DNA from 3 places in the Xenorhabdus poinarii G6 genome. Region 1 is predicted to be linked to each of the others. Evidence: predicted binding sites of a transcription regulator. Region 1 holds the regulator's gene; each other region holds the start of a gene.

Region 1 (5,779 bases):
GCGAAAGCATATAAAGGCCGTAAGGTCGTTGAAGACGTCAGCCTCAATGTGAAGTCGGGAGAAATTGTTGGCTTACTCGGCCCCAACGGGGCAGGTAAAACCACGACGTTCTACATGGTGGTTGGCATTGTTGCTCGTGATGCGGGTTCGATCGCCATTGATGAAGAAGATATCAGCCTGCTGCCCCTGCATGAACGTGCCCGTCGCGGAATCGGTTACTTGCCTCAGGAAGCTTCCATTTTCCGTCGCTTGAGTGTCTTTGACAATTTGATGTCTGTACTGGAGATCCGCAAAGATCTGACCCAAGAGCAAAGAAAAGAACGGGCAGAAGCGCTGATGGAAGAATTTCACATTTCTCACCTGCGCGATAGCCTTGGCCAATCGCTTTCCGGTGGTGAGCGCCGTCGTGTGGAAATTGCCCGGGCGCTGGCTGCCAATCCTAAATTCATCCTGTTAGATGAACCTTTTGCTGGCGTTGATCCGATTTCCGTACTGGATATTAAAAAGATCATTCAGCACCTGCGGGACTGCGGCTTAGGGGTACTCATTACTGACCATAATGTGCGTGAAACATTGGATGTCTGTGAACGAGCCTATATCGTCAGTCAAGGTCACCTGATTGCCCACGGTACGCCAACGGATATCCTGAATAACGAGCAGGTCAAACGTGTCTATTTGGGTGAAGGTTTCCGCTTATAACCGCCATCCTTCTGTCAGGCGCAATCCAGGGAATCACTCAGGCGAGATTAAGGAGAAAGTGGTCACGCTATGAAGCAAAGTTTGCAACTCAAACTCAGTCAGCAATTGACAATGACACCACAACTCCAGCAAGCCATTCGTTTGTTGCAGCTATCGACGTTTGAACTTCAGCAAGAAATTCAGCAGGCTTTGGAAACCAATCCGTTGCTTGAACAGAGTGATCCGCATCAGGAAGTGGAGAATCAGGTACTTTCTGATGTGGAAACAGAAGTTATGGATACCCGTGAAGCACTTGAACAGAAGGATATGCCTGAAGAGTTGCCGCTGGATGCCAGTTGGGATGAAATTTACGCCGCTGGCACACCGTCAGGCACCAGTAACGATTACACCGCCGATGATTTTCCTGTCTATCAGGGAGAAACTACCCAGACATTGCAAGATTACCTCATGTGGCAGGCCACATTAACACCATTTACAGAAACGGATGCGGCGATTGCCACTTCAATTATTGATGCCATTGATGACAACGGTTACCTGAGCACGTCCATTGAAGAGATTCTTGCCAGCATGGGGGATGATGCGCTGACTTTGGCCGAAGTCGAAACCGTCCTTAAGCGCATACAGCATTTTGATCCGATTGGTGTTGCTGCCCGTGACTTACGCGAATGTTTGCTGATCCAGCTTTCAGTACTACCGTCAGACACACCTTACCTGAATGAAGCCAGGCGGGTTACCGATCATTACCTTGATCTGCTGGGTAACCGAGACTTCCGTAATTTATTACGTCAGAGCAAATTAAAAGAGCGTGTTCTGAAAGGGGCCATTGATATCATTCAATCACTAGAGCCAAAACCGGGTCTGGCCATCAATACAGGGGAATCTGAATATGTTATTCCAGATGTCTTGGTGCGGAAAGAAAATGAAAACTGGCAAGTTAGCCTAAATACCGATAGCATTCCCCGTCTGCACATCAACCAACACTATGCAGCCTTGGGGAAACAGGCCAATAATGAAAGTGACAGCCTGTTCATACGCAATAACTTGCAAGAGGCCAAGTGGCTCATCAAAAGCCTCGAAAGCCGTAATGAAACGTTATTGAAAGTCGCCGTCAGCATTGTTGAACAGCAACAAGATTTTTTTGAGTATGGTGAAGAACACATGAAACCACTGGTACTGGCAGATATCGCCTACCAGGTTGATATGCATGAATCCACCATCTCCCGTGTGACGACACAGAAGTACCTGTATAGTCCACGCGGTATTTTTGAGCTTAAATATTTTTTTTCCAGTCACGTCAATACAGAGAGTGGCGGTGAAGCCTCTTCGACGGCAATACGTGCGCTGGTGAAAAAACTGGTCGCGGCAGAAAACCCGGCCAAACCACTAAGTGACAGTAAATTGACCAGCCTGCTCACTGAACAAGGTATTCAGGTTGCGCGCCGGACTGTCGCAAAATATAGAGAGTCGTTATCCATCCCGCCTTCAAATCAACGTAAAAAACTGGTTTGAACAACACAGAGAAGGAAAACACCATGCAACTCAATATCACAGGCCATAACATTGAAATCACAGATGCACTTCGCAACATTGTGAACAGCAAATGCAGCAAATTGGATCAATATTTCAATAAGATTCATCTCATCCAGGTCATACTCCGGGTGGAAAAGGTGGAGCGGATCGCCGAAGCCACGGTGCATATTAACGGAGGCGAGTTGCATGCAACCGCAGAACATGAAGACATGTATGCGGCCATTGATGTGCTGGTCGATAAACTGGCGCGTCAATTGACCAAACACAAAAGTAAATTGAGACAACATTAATCGCTTTCAGGCAACGGGGCCATCATAAAATTACCACTGTTCTCTCTATAAACACCTTTTAGGTAACACCATGCGATCTTTCGGTCGGTGGTGATCTTTCGATTTGTACCGATGTATTTCAAGGTGTTGAACGAACGAAAGTTCGGTTCTGGTGCAGTGAATCAATACCAGATGCCCGTCAGGCATCTGGTAGAACAAGGCCCTAAGTGAATAAAGAAATGAACAACGAAACAGATTTACCCCTAAGCTCAGTCCTTTCACCCGAATGTACACGCCACAATGTACTTTGTTCGAGTAAAAAGCGAGCTTTAGAGATTATCAGCGAACTGGCATCAAAACAGCTTGGCGTATCAGAAAATAGCGTATTTGAGGCTATACTTTCCCGCGAGAAAGTTGGCACTACCGGGATCGGGAACGGGATTGCAATCCCTCACGGCAAATTAGATAAAGAGAGTTCGGCGAATGCCGTTGGGGTATTTTTACATCTAGAACACCCCATTACCTTTGATGCCATTGATAATCAACCTGTTGACTTATTGTTCGCTTTATTAGTGCCATCAGATCAATGTCAAACTCATTTACACTCACTATCATTGATTGCAAAACGTCTTGCAGACAAAAACTTCTGCCGTCGTCTGCGCTCAGCTCTGAGTGATGATGAATTATATAAAATCATTACTGAATAAATAGTGATGACAATTGTAAACATTTAGGAGAGTCACCTCATGGTGCTGATGATAGTCAGTGGTCGTTCAGGGTCAGGGAAATCTGTCGCGCTGCGTGCCCTGGAAGACATGGGCTTCTATTGTGTGGACAACCTGCCGGTTGTGTTGCTACCAGAGCTGGCAAGCTCACTGGTTGAACGCGATATTTCAGCAGCAGTTAGCATTGATGTCAGAAACATGCCGGAGTCACCCGAAATTTTTGAAGAAGCCCTGACGAAACTCCCTGACAGTTTTTCACCACAGCTACTGTTTTTGGATGCAGATCGTAATACCCTGATCCGTCGCTACAGTGACACGCGCCGTTTGCATCCGCTATCCAGCAAAAATCTGTCACTGGAAAGTGCCATTGACCAAGAAAGCGATTTGCTTGAACCACTGCGTTCACGGGCCGACTTGATTATCGACACATCGGAAATGTCCGTTCATGAACTGGCAGAGATGCTCAGAACCCGTTTACTGGGCAAACGGGAACGTGAACTGACAATGGTGTTTGAATCTTTTGGTTTCAAACATGGTATTCCCATTGACGCCGATTATGTTTTCGATGTGCGTTTCCTGCCAAACCCGCACTGGGACCCGAAACTGCGCCCTATGACGGGTTTAGATCGCCCTGTCGCCGCATTTTTGGATCGCCACACTGAAGTTCATAATTTCATTTATCAAACACGTAGCTATCTTGAACTTTGGTTACCTATGCTGGAAACCAATAATCGCAGCTACCTGACTGTCGCGATTGGTTGTACCGGTGGTAAACACCGTTCGGTCTATGTTGCCGAACAGCTAGCCGATTATTTCCGATCTCGTGGTAAAAACGTGCAGTCACGTCACCGCACACTGGAAAAACGTAAATAGCACGCCCCATAAAGCAAAGCATGACAGTCAAAAAGCGGCTTGAAATTAAAAACCGGCTTGGTATGCATGCCAGACCTGCGATGAAACTCCACGACCTTGTGTTGCAATTTCAATCGCAGGTCATTTTGCGCAACAGTCGTCATATTCAGGCTGAGGCTTGCAGTGTCATTGCCATGTTAATGTTAGATTCCGAACAAGGTAGCTATATTGAAGTTGAAGCGACCGGGCCGGATGAAGAGCAGGCTCTGGCGGCGATTACCGAACTTTTCAACGCAGGATTTGATGAGGAATAGTTGCGCATCTATCCAATAGATCAAATTACCCACCCAACCGATAGTGTCATATTAATAACATTAGCCGGCTGATAAGCTATCTTCGCTCATTAGACCACAACATTTTTACAGCGCGTTTTGGAACTCATCTATACAGAAAAAACACTCACTTCTTATAAGGATTGCTTTTTTCTGATTGATCTTCATTTGAGGGCGAGATCTCATAAAACATATCACAATTGCTCGATATGCTATTACGCATTGTTATAAATAATTGACTATTTTCTTTTGTTAAAAAATAATAACTTGGATAATTATTTTTGGGATATAGAGTAGCAAAAACAGGGATAATTTGATTTTTATCATGACAATCAAGATCAGGGAAATACTCTTCGGAGTAAACAATTTCCTTATCTCTGATAAAAATAAATTTCAATCCAACATCAGTAAATCGATATTGCATACCAATAGCATTATTGATCGATTTTGAATTTTTTCCGTCGGGGAAAATATAAGCCCTATCCCAGCTAAAGGGGGTTAAATCTTTAAAATCAACCAAACATTCTTGATTTATCTGGCAATGTTTATTACTGTAATCAACGATAACCTCTTTGATATCCCACTGTCTAAAAGAGAAAAAATAGACAAAAGTTAGAATAGCAAATGCACTTAAAATAAGTAGTATTTTTTTATTACTTACCTTCATTTTTTAATTTCCCTTTACTAATCGATTTGCTCAATAACCAAATTGGTCGCCATATTGGTTTGCACGCAAGCACAAAATCAATGAAGGACTTGGCACTCGTTGTACTGGAGACGTTCCATAAAGAGGGGTTATATATCGCTGTTAAAAACGCGAATGCCTATGACGTCGTAAAAGAAAAAATTAGCGACCATCAATACCATTATATGAAATCCGTCTTCCAAAGCCTCGATGAAAACGGACAATAAAATCCGTATGGTTCCCTGATTAAGATGTGTCCTCAGATTTTTATCTGAGGGCCTTTTATGGGGCCGGAAAATTTTTAACGTGTTGTTACGATATCTGCATTGACTATATGCCATCTCCTTTCTTCACCCTCTCCCGTTCACGTTTTTTGACCATATCCGATTTTGACAATAGCAAGAAACAAGTCATTAAAACTGACAAAAGATAAAAAAACCTTCCTATATCCTGCAAGTAGATCCTTCTTCAATTCTAAAAATGATTGGCCAAAACCATTAACACAGTTAATAAAACTGACTATTTATAAATAGTATTAGATATATAATAAATGTTATCTTTCAATAATTTAAACATGTGAAATAAATTAATAAAAAACTTATCATTAAGTGTTTTTTACGTACCGTGCATTGCACGCATAAATCCTAAACTGGAGATTTACTTCATGCGTTTTAATAAAACCACACT
Region 2 (5,779 bases), 600 kb from region 1:
ATTAACCCATAAAATTATTTCGACATAAATTATTATTTCCATAAAATGAGGTAACATAATGAGTAACAATACAGTTGCATTCCCCCCTGATAACTACAGTGTCATTAAAGGACAAATATTAATACTGAATGTAACTTTAACATCTGATACTGCAATATCTCCTGGCTCGTATATATATTTGGAAAATAAAACTAATGTTACACTAGAAAGCCCAATTCCTAATATAAATCTTTCTGAAAATGGCACAACAGGAACATTTATAATACAATTAAGGATATCATCAACAGTTAATAGTGGTGATACTGTCAGTTTTGATATAGTTCCATCATCTAGTTCAGGAGGCTTTCCTTCACAAAAAATTAAATATACCGCCAGAACGTTAAATAATGATTCTTTACGCCTGAATTTTGATCGAACTTCTCTAGATGTACCTACTAGTGAAAATACTCCTCCTAAAGGAATATCTACTCGTGTCAGTACTCTGATTAAAGATGAAAAGAATAATCCAATTCCCTATCTCGCCGTATTAATAAATACAAATGATGATAATCTTCTTGATAAAATTAATATCTATGAATATGATAATCATACTCCAGTAAATGTTCAAAATTTTTTCTATTACAAAGGAATATATTTGGCATCAGATCAGCATGGAAGGTTATCGTTCTATATTTATCCCAAACTAGATGAAGCTTTAATTTTAAGTCTAAATACTCAAGTTTTTGGTGTTGGTGGTGCAGAACCTTCGTCTGACACATTAAATATTACTCACAATGATCCTGCAGGTGTAACACATAAGCTACCTTCTCCTGAAATCGAAGGGTTTAATGGAGGAGAATTAGTGAACCATGGTGATACAAAATTTCTTGTAAAAATACCTCATTATTTGGGTGCAAGAGAAAATGATACAATCAGATTCTATGTTAATAACCATGATGCCGGTGTTGATTACCCTCTTGTAGATATAGATAAATTAGATAAATTTTCTATATCATTGCCTTATTATATTTTTCCTGTTGGAGTTGTTTCCGAGTTTTATTATAAGATAGTTCATACAGATAGCGCTAATATTTTAATATCCAATCCTTTAGAATTAACATATACCGGTGAACCATGGCCGGCTCCAGTTTATTATGATAAATGTGTAGTTTATTCTAGTTTTGGAGCTAGTGATCCTAGTAATATTATAGACGATTTTGACAATATGGATTGTGTTGATATTAAGTACAACAATGTTGTTACCTGTGAAAATATATCTAATAATGGTTTAAATAGTACTGGATTATTTGTTCAGATCACAGGGACTAACGATCCAAATGATATGACGAAGCCACCATTGGGATCAAAAATAAGATTACACTTAAAAATTAATGCAAGATATAGGAATGTTGATAAATGGTTTAATGGATCGATACCAGACCAACCAGGGAGTGATGGCATAACAGCAGTTGGAACAATAGAAATTCCATACAATTACTTAACAGGATGCTCTGAATATGAAAATTGTCATACAGGTATGATTCAATTTACATATTTCATTGATAATGATGATAAATCTTCCCATACAAAAGTTTGGAAAGGCAGAATTTCAACTGCTCTTCCTGGGACGCCTCCTGATTGTACGCCATAGTTTTCTTATGTGATAACTAATTTCAATCAATTTAATAATTTATTTATGATTTAATGATTAATACAAAAAATATCAGGAGGTTACTTTACTATTCTTATGTTTAATTAAAACTAACAACTCAAGTATAAAATATATTACCATGTAAAAAACAAATAATCATTATTAATTGGAAGATTCTTGTTCTAAAGCAACGATAATTTACACTCATCATTCCGATAGCTTGTTTTCATTAGTTTTAAAATATAGCTTTGTGTAAATTATCCATGAACCAATCTGATTATATAATTAAAATTCACAAAAGGACTAACTTATGAGTTACCTATCAGCACCTATATTACCTCAAGCTGTAAATGGTGTTTTAGATAAGTCTAAAATAACCGATAATAAGATTATAGTAGAGATACCAAAATATGAAGGTATTGCTGAAAAAGATCAAATTACACTTCATTTTACATCTGTACCTCATGTTTATTCAGTACCTAATCCTGAAAGCTTGAAAGATCCATTCCAAATTGCCCAAATAGATATATCACAATTCCCAGATGGTGAATATCAATTGTATTATTTTATTAGACATTTTACCGATTCAGAAACTAGAAGCTCAAATATTACATCTGTAAAAGTTATTGATGGCACGTCGTCACCAACGACAACCCCACCAAATCCATCAGACGGAGAACCCTTTATTGTTATGGGGGCTCGCTATTCTGATTTAGTTATCGCTAACGGGCTTAAAGCACCACAACGACTGACCGCCTGGGATAAAAATGGTAATCCACTTTCAGTGAAGTGGGAATACATAGGTGGTAAATCACCACTCTTTTCTCCTTTTTCATATGAAAGTTCTTCATTTTTCTACGATACTGCGCCCTGGCTCGCGATTAAAGTTACCCACGGAACTGACACGCTTAAAATAAGCCCAATCAATGTGATTGGTAACGGTGGTACGCTCGGTCTCCCTGTGGGCGCGTATAACGATCCAATAGACCATGAATATGACTATCTTGCTCCGTCCCCGTCTTCTTTTGCTGTGCTACTCAATGACAATACGATGGTTGGCTGGGGTGGCGTCTTCGGTAATTACTTTACGCAATCAGGCATAAAATCCATTACTACCACTGGCGATTCTTATGCCGGGCTTAAAACGGATTCAACATTATGGGCTTACGGCACGAATATGCGTATCCCCCCCGGAAATTTTGATGATGTAGCAGCGGGTGGCAGAAGCTTTTTTGCTGTCGAAAAAGGGACCAGGAAAATATTCGCTTGGGAGGGCGCTTGGGGAGAGAATAGTGCTTCTGGGTATTATCCGTATGATTCTCTTGGTGATGGGAAAAATCTTTTTGTCGGAAATCTGCTTGGTTGTACAGCCTATAATAGTCATTCTGGAAAAATACAAACTCTTTGGGGAACCGCCATACATTCGTATGGGTGGGTACTGGATCCCAATGCACCTTATCTTGTTTCACCGCCGCGTTTCCTCACAGCAATGCCAAGAGGTTTCGCGCTTGCCGACCCGAATGGTAATCTCTCCATTTGGGGTGATTTAAGCCTCTTTCAGCCTTTTTCCCCTTCATCTCAGGATCTTATATGTACCACCGGACTTAGTTACCGTGGGGAAAAAGAGTTTGAGCCTCTGGAACCATTAGGTAACGTAGCAATTCGCCGCGATGGTAGCGTGTATGTATGGGGATGGACGCTAGGCAATGGCTACTACAGTATTAATGGGAACGACCATGAGCCAGCAACAGATTTATCATCCACCAGAAAAGCGATCTTAGTACTAAGGGGTAACAAACTGAGCACGTACTCAGCAGAAGGAGTAGACGCGCTAGGGGGAGACATTTTAAACCTCACCGATATCGTTCAAATAACCGGCTCTGCGAATGGGTTTGCCGTATTAAGAAAAAATGGCCAGGTGGCTACTTGGCAACATCCTGATTCTTATAATATTCCTTCAATTGCTCAACCCGACATGAAAGATATCAGGGCCATTTACTCGACGGGAACCGCATTCCTTGCGCTGTCAGCAGATAACAAAGTCTATACCTGGGGAGGAATTGCGGGGGGTGGCAGTAGCAGCGAAGTACAATCTCTGCTGAATGGTAAGTTAACCTATTATATGGATTAATATAGCATTCGATACCAAAATCATCGATAGTTTACGTTAGCCCCACAGGCGCAATCCATGTTGATTGCGCCTCTTACTCCCTTTCCTTGATCAATAACAATATCGCCTCTCATCTATCGATATGATTTAAACACTTTTTGCACCATTTTTGTGCAAAATGATTTTTATTTTTCCCTAATTTAGGGCAACCTGCTTTAAAAATTGTTCTCTTTCCCCATGCTCCTTGCGTTACCACAATATAATATATTGATATTAAATAATTTATAAATGTTGGCACGCTTTTAGCATTTATCTTTTCAATCCCGATTTTATAAAAATTAATCGCAAAAATGCCCCTTTAAGATAAAACGACCTTCTTCATGCATCGTTCTATCAGGCTGACGTAACCCAGGAGAATTCAGTATGTCCATTGAGCATGTTTTGTCCATGATTGAAGAACATCAGGTGAAATTTATTGACTTACGTTTTACTGATACCAAAGGTAAAGAGCAACATATCACCATCCCAGCCCACCAGATTGATGAAGATTTCTTTGAAGATGGCAAAATGTTTGATGGTTCCTCTATCGGTGGGTGGAAAGGTATTAATGAGTCCGATATGGTGTTAATGCCAGATCCCAATACGGCCATGCTTGATCCATTCTTTAATGATGCCACGTTGATTATACGTTGCGATATCTTAGAACCTGGCACGATGCAAGGCTATGAACGTGATCCTCGTTCCATTGCCAAACGCGCAGAAGATTTCCTGCGGGCAAGTGACATCGCCGACACGGTGTTATTTGGGCCAGAGCCGGAATTTTTCCTGTTTGATGACGTGCGTTTCGGCAACGCTATCTCTGGCTCGTATTACCACATTGATGATATTGAGGCAGCATGGAACAGTGGTACACGTTATGAAAATGGGAATAAAGGTCATCGCCCTGCCGTCAAAGGTGGCTATTTTCCTGTGCCTCCCGTGGATTCGTCCCAGGATCTACGTTCGGCTATCTGTCTGACGATGGAGAAAATGGGCTTGATTGTTGAAGCGCATCACCACGAAGTCGCCACTGCCGGGCAAAACGAAGTCGCGACTCGCTTTAATACGATGACCAAAAAAGCCGATGAAACCCAGATTTATAAGTATGTCGTTCATAACGTTGCTCATAAATTTGGTAAGACCGCCACATTTATGCCAAAACCGCTGGTGGGAGATAATGGCTCCGGTATGCACTGCCATATGTCACTGTCCAAAAATGGTACGAATCTCTTCGCCGGTGATAAATATGGCGGTTTGTCAGAACTGGCGCTGTACTATATCGGCGGCATCATCAAACATGCCCGTGCTCTGAATGCTTTCACCAATCCGACCACTAATTCCTATAAGCGGTTAGTGCCGGGCTTTGAAGCGCCGGTAATGCTGGCTTATTCTGCCCGCAATCGCTCCGCCTCGATCCGTATTCCGGTTGTCGCCAGCGCCAAAGCCCGCCGTATTGAGGTTCGTTTCCCTGATCCCGCCGCGAATCCTTATTTGGCTTTCTCTGCCCTGTTGATGGCAGGTTTGGATGGCATCATCAACAAAATTCATCCCGGTGATGCCATGGATAAAAATTTATATGATCTACCCGCAGAAGAAGCACAAGAGATCCCAACTGTCGCCTCTTCTCTGGAAGAAGCCATCGCAGCTCTGGATGCAGATCGTGACTTCCTGATACGCGGTGGTGTTTTCACTGATGATGCGATCGATGCTTATATCAAATTACAGCAAAGTGAAATTGAGCGTATCCGTATGACGCCACACCCCCTGGAATTTGAACTCTATTACAGTGTGTAATGCTGTTGATGATCCACCGCTCCCGACGTGTTTTTTTGTTGCCGTGAAACTTTTTAGCCCATCGTTGGATGGGCGCTTTTCACGACCAATACGCTTGATTCCCCATACTGAGGCCGGTTTCCGTGCCTCAAAAATGAGAAGAAGAAGGCATTTTTAGTAGAATAATCCATCAAGTTATAACTTAAATAAGCTACAATGCACCAAAA
Region 3 (5,779 bases), 920 kb from region 1:
TTAAGGTAGAGATGAATGCCTGGAAACATTGGCAGGTTAAGACGAATTAGATGTGTATCAGCACTGCGTTGATAATCAGCTTGAATGGATTTTATGGCATTTTTAGCCCATAAAGACGACATAAATTGACCCTAAATAATAATACCGTAATGGCATATAGATTACCCTTACATTCGGAGAAATAGATTGTTATTTTTCTGAGATTATCCGTAATATTTGGGAAATATTTCTACAGGATTTAGATATGCTAGACAAAATAGACCGTAAGCTACTGGGGTTGCTGCAACAGGATTGTAGTCTATCCCTGAATGCACTGGCTGAAGCTGTTAATCTGACGTCGACACCTTGCTGGAAACGGCTAAAACGACTTGAAGATGAAGGTTATATTGTCGGAAAAGTCGCATTATTAAATGGGGGGAAACTTGGCCTGGGGCTGACAGTGATAGTCATGATTAAGACTCAGCAACACAGCAGCGAATGGTATGAACAATTTGTCACCTTTATAAAAGAGATGCCAGAAGTCTTAACATTTTATCGAATGGCGGGTGAATATGATTATCTGATGCATGTAGAAGTTGTTGATATGAAAAGTTATGATCGTTTCTACAAGCGTATGGTAAACGGGGTTTCAGGTTTGATTGATGTCACCTCTAACTTTGCAATGGAAAAGATAAAATATACAACGGCGTTGCCAATACCAGAGCCAGTAATATAACGCTCTCTTTAGTTGGTAGGTGCTAACTCTTCATTTTTACCTTGGGAATAGGTGTGTGAGATTATTTTCACAATTAAGCTGGTATTTTGTTAGTGAATGGCGGCGTTATTTGGGGGCGGTTATTTTTCTCGTTTTGATTGCGATATTGCAACTCATTCCTCCCCGCCTGGTTGGTGTTATCGTTGATGGTATTAGCTCAAAAACGATGACCCCTCGTCAGTTAGGTATGTGGCTCGGAATAATCCTGTTGATTGCGTTAGCAATATATGGTCTGCGATATGTTTGGCGTGTATGGCTGTTCGGTGCTTCGTATCGACTGGCTGTGAAGTTACGTAGTGACTTCTATTTACGTCTGAGTAGTCAGAATCCTGAATTCTATTTACGCCACAGAACAGGCGATCTTATGGCTCGCGCTACCAACGATGTTGACAGAGTTGTTTTTGCGGCAGGTGAGGGAGTACTTACTCTGGTTGACGCTTTAGTGATGGGTGGCGCTGTCCTAATTGTCATGAGTGTGGAAATCAGTTGGCAGTTAACATTGTTATCACTGTTGCCTATGCCGATTATGGCTTTGGTCATTAAGCATTATGGTAATCAGCTTCATCATCGTTTTAAATCTGCGCAAGGTGCATTTTCTGCCCTGAATAACCATGCTCAGGAAAGTTTGACGAGTATCCGTATGATAAAAGCGTTTGGCCTGGAAAAGCTGCAATCTGATCAGTTTGAAGAAGTTGCCATTGATGCCGGACGTAAAAATATGCATGTTGCGCGTGTTGATGCACGCTTTGACCCCACCATTTTTATCACTATCGCTGTTGCAAATCTTTTAGCTGTCGGTGGTGGTGGTTGGATGGTGCTGAATGGTGCCATGACGCTTGGCGAGCTGACCAGTTTTGTCATGTACCTGGGGTTGATGATCTGGCCAATGTTGGCATTGGCATGGATGTTCAACATCGTCGAGAGGGGAAGTGCTGCTTATACTCGTATCCGAAGTTTATTACGGGAACCTCTGGTCATTGAAGAGGGTACGTTGTCCTTGTCGCCAGAGCGGGGAAGCTTGCAGGCAAATATCAACGGATTTTCTTACCCTGCAAACAATACACCTGTTTTACAAGATATTCGTTTCCAGTTGAAGCCAGGGCAGTTATTGGGACTCTGTGGGCCAACCGGTGCCGGGAAAAGCACATTGTTATCTTTGTTACAACGGCAGTTTGATGTCACCGATGGAGAAATTCTTTTTCAGTCAAAAAGTCTCGCTGTTCTCCGAATGGAAGAGTGGCGCGCGCGATTGGCTATTGTCAACCAAAGCCCTTTTCTTTTTTCAGATACCATTGCAGGCAATATTGCATTAGGGCGGCCTGAGGCAACCCTGGAACAGATAGAAGAAGCCGCTCGCCTGGCAAGTATACATGATGATATTTTGCGACTGCCACAGGGATATCAAACGGAAGTGGGAGAACGCGGAGTGATGCTTTCTGGCGGGCAAAAACAACGTATATCCATTGCCAGGGCTTTGCTGTTAGAGGCTGAGATTTTAATTCTTGATGATGCCCTGTCAGCTGTGGATGGGCAAACGGAACACCAGATTATGAAAAACCTCAGCCAATGGCGACAACAGCGTACCATTATTATCAGTGCCCATAGGCTGTCAGCATTAACGGAAGCAGATAATATTTTGGTTATGCAACATGGGCGGACTGTACAGCAAGGCCAGCATAAGCAACTTATCACTCAATCTGGTTGGTATTCTGATATGTACAATTACCAACAATTAGAAGCGGCGTTGGAGGGTGATAATGGCTAAATCTCATCGGTATCACCTATGGCCTGCATTCAAGCGTTTGCTTTCTTACAGTAAAAATTACCGTAAGCCGATGCTAATTGCGGTGTCGATGCTATGGATTGCATCACTGGCAGAAGTGAGTGGGCCTTTGCTGGTTAGTTATTTTATTGACAATATGATAGCAACGGGGAATTTACCGCTTGATATTGTCGGCGGTCTTGCCACTGCATTCTTGCTCTTGCAGCTTATTTCTGCCGTCCTGCATTATTATCAAACGTTACTTTTTAATCAGGCATCGGTCGGAGTGGTACAGAAGCTCCGTACGGATGTGATGAACTCAGCATTGCGTCAGCCATTGAGTGCGTTTGATAATCAGCCGGTTGGACAATTGATATCCCGTGTCACCAATGATACTGAGGTTATTAAAGATCTATTCGTTAATGTGATCCCGACAGTGTTTCGCTGTATTGCATTGATTGGCGCGATGCTGATTGCTATGTTTGTTTTGAATTGGCGCATGGCATGTGTTGCGATCGTGATATTTCCAGCGGTCTTGCTTGTCATGGTCATTTATCAGCGTTTCAGTACTCCAATAGTTCGACAAGTTCGGGGCTATCTGGCGGATATTAATGATGGATTCAATGAAGTCATTAATGGAATGGCAGTGATCCAACAGTTTCGTCAGCAAGCGCGTTTTGGTGAGAAAATGTTGGCAACTCATCGGGCACATTATCAGGCTCGCATGCAGGTTTTACGGTTAGATGGCATCTTGTTGAGGCCCTTATTGAGTTTTTTCTCCACGGCAATATTGTGTGGTTTACTGTTAGTATTTGGCATTAAAGGTACAGACGTTATTGGTGTTGGTGTGCTGTATGCCTTTATTAACTACCTTGGGCGGTTGAATGAGCCACTGATTGAGTTGACTGCACAGCAATCAGTGTTACAGCAAGCTGTGGTTTCAGGAGAGCGGGTTTTTGAGCTTATGGACAGCCCACAGCAGCAATATGGCCATGATTTGCGCGCACTAGAAAGCGGCAGAATTAATATTAAAAACTTAAACTTTGCCTACCGCAGTGACAAATTTGTTCTGAGAGATATTAATCTGCATGTTCCTCCACATGGATTTGTGGCATTAGTCGGGCATACAGGAAGTGGAAAAAGCACGTTAGCCAATTTGATGATGGGCTACTATCCATGGCAAGACGGTGAAATTCATCTTGACGGCCGGCCGGTATCTTCACTTTCCCATGCTGCACTACGCAAGGGGGTGGCAATGGTACAGCAAGACCCGGTGGTTCTGGCTACCTCATTCTTTAACAACATCGCGCTGGGGCGGGATATCAGTGAAGAGAAAATATGGGAAGTGTTAGAGTGGGTTCAATTAGCGAATTTTGTTCGTAATTTGCCCGATGGTTTGAATTCTGTTTTAGGGGAGCAAGGAAATACACTTTCCGCTGGCCAAAAACAACTTTTGGCAATGGCCAGGGTTTTAGTACAAACGCCACAGATTCTCATTTTAGATGAGGCTACTGCAAATATTGATTCAGGAACAGAACAATCAGTACAGAAGGCGTTGGGCATGATCCGTAAACAGACAACATTAGTGGTGATTGCCCATCGTCTTTCAACCATCATTGAAGCCGATTCGATATTTGTGCTGCATCGTGGTGCAATTGTCGAACAGGGACTGCATCATCAGTTACTGGAAAAACGCGGGCGCTATTATCAAATGTACCAACTCCAGCAGGTTGGTGAAACGCTGAATGAAGCAGTGCACATTTAATGTGCATTTTAGCGTGTATATGGGGGAGCCGATATGTTTATCGCTCCCCTTTTTTATCACTTCTTTAAAAATATTTTTAATAACAAGTTGATTACATTTTATTTTTAATTTTTGGCACATCCCTTGCAAATATTCCCCTTGTACAAGCGTGACAAACACATGGGGGAAATATGAAGCTCATTACTATCATCATAAAGCCATTTAAGCTGGAAGAAGTGCGGGAGGCGCTTGCTGATATCGGCATACAAGGTATGACGATAACCGAAGTAAAGGGATTTGGGCGTCAAAAGGGCCATTCTGAACTTTATCGGGGGGCTGAATACAACGTTAATTTTTTACCCAAAGTAAAGATTGATATTGCTACTCATGATGACCGAGTTGAAGAGATTATCCATATTGTGCAACAAACTGCCTTCACCGGAAAGATGGGCGATGGAAAAATCTTTCTCTTTGAATTACAGCGAGCTGTCCGGATCAGGACGGGTGAAATAAATGATGCGGCATTGTAAATGGAGGATGAAAAATGAAGAAAAAATTTTTATCTATGGTGTTGATTGCGAGCAGTTTTCCTTCATTTGCGTTTGCTGTAGAAAATAATCTTGATAAAGCCGATACGGTATTCATGTTGGTCAATACGATACTTGTCCTTTTTATGACGATACCGGGTATTGCGCTGTTTTATGGCGGATTACTGCGCAGCAAAAATGTTTTGTCATTGATGGCACAGGTGATTGTCAGTTTTTCATTGGTTTGTGTGCTTTGGATTATTTATGGCTACAGCATGACCTTTGGCACAGGAAATTATTTTTGGGGTGGCTTTGAGCAGGTTATGTTGAAAAATATAGCCATAACTGATTTAAGTGGAAGCTTTTATCAGTTGATTCATGTGGTTTTTCAAGGCGCCTTTGCATGTATTACTGTTGCTTTAGTTGTAGGGGCTTTATGTGAAAGAGTTCGTTTTTCAGCACTGCTGATTTTTAGCGCGTTGTGGTTAACCATCTCTTATATCCCCATGGCACATATGATATGGGGAGGTGGCTGGCTTGCTAAAGATGGTGCTTTGGACTTTGCTGGCGGGACAGTGGTTCATATTAATGCGGCAGCGGCAGGATTGGTTGGTGCTTATTTACTTGGGAAACGTTCAGGCTTTGGACGAGAAGCATTCAAACCTCATAGCTTACCGATGACTTTCATTGGTACAGCAATCCTTTATATTGGTTGGTTTGGTTTTAATGTGGGATCGGCGGGGGCAGCGAATGCTATATCAGCGTTGGTTCTGGTGAATACGATGATAGCAACGGCAGGAGCGGTGCTGTCATGGCTTTTCTCTGAATGGATATTTCGCCAGAAACCTTCGCTTTTAGGAGCATGCTCTGGCTGTATCTCAGGATTAGTGGTCATTACGCCCGCAGCGGCCACCGTCGGTATCGGTGGCGCATTAGGGATGGGATTCATTGCCGGTATCACAGGCTTATGGGGGGTAGTCACACTGAAGAAA

Evidence for each region. Region 1 encodes sigma-54, which starts transcription at its own class of promoters, with help from an activator protein. Its sites were predicted from a motif close to GTTGGCACANNTTTCGCTNT; they were not measured.
Region 2: the regulator sigma-54 is predicted to act here: its motif matches at 4,031-4,050, upstream of glnA (glutamate--ammonia ligase).
Region 3: the regulator sigma-54 is predicted to act here: its motif matches at 4,392-4,411, upstream of glnK (P-II family nitrogen regulator).

Annotation. Positions count from the first base shown of each region.
Region 1 is NZ_FO704551.1:3,226,490-3,232,268, forward strand. It holds gene lptB (LPS export ABC transporter ATP-binding protein) at 1-699, shown strand, start outside; gene rpoN (RNA polymerase factor sigma-54) at 769-2,208, shown strand; gene hpf (ribosome hibernation promoting factor) at 2,232-2,519, shown strand; gene ptsN (PTS IIA-like nitrogen regulatory protein PtsN) at 2,738-3,205, shown strand; gene rapZ (RNase adapter RapZ) at 3,245-4,096, shown strand; gene npr (PTS phosphocarrier protein NPr) at 4,117-4,389, shown strand; gene XPG1_RS14940 (hypothetical protein) at 4,535-5,074, opposite strand; gene XPG1_RS18595 (hypothetical protein) at 5,155-5,319, shown strand; gene alr (alanine racemase) at 5,757-5,779, shown strand, end outside.
Region 2 is NZ_FO704551.1:166,415-172,193, reverse strand. It holds gene XPG1_RS00730 (hypothetical protein) at 59-1,630, shown strand; gene XPG1_RS00725 (RCC1 domain-containing protein) at 1,941-3,761, shown strand; gene glnA (glutamate--ammonia ligase) at 4,164-5,573, shown strand.
Region 3 is NZ_FO704551.1:485,242-491,020, forward strand. It holds gene XPG1_RS02120 (PLP-dependent cysteine synthase family protein) at 1-122, opposite strand, end outside; gene XPG1_RS02125 (Lrp/AsnC family transcriptional regulator) at 245-715, shown strand; gene XPG1_RS02130 (SmdA family multidrug ABC transporter permease/ATP-binding protein) at 771-2,519, shown strand; gene XPG1_RS02135 (SmdB family multidrug efflux ABC transporter permease/ATP-binding protein) at 2,512-4,281, shown strand; gene glnK (P-II family nitrogen regulator) at 4,452-4,790, shown strand; gene amtB (ammonium transporter AmtB) at 4,805-5,779, shown strand, end outside.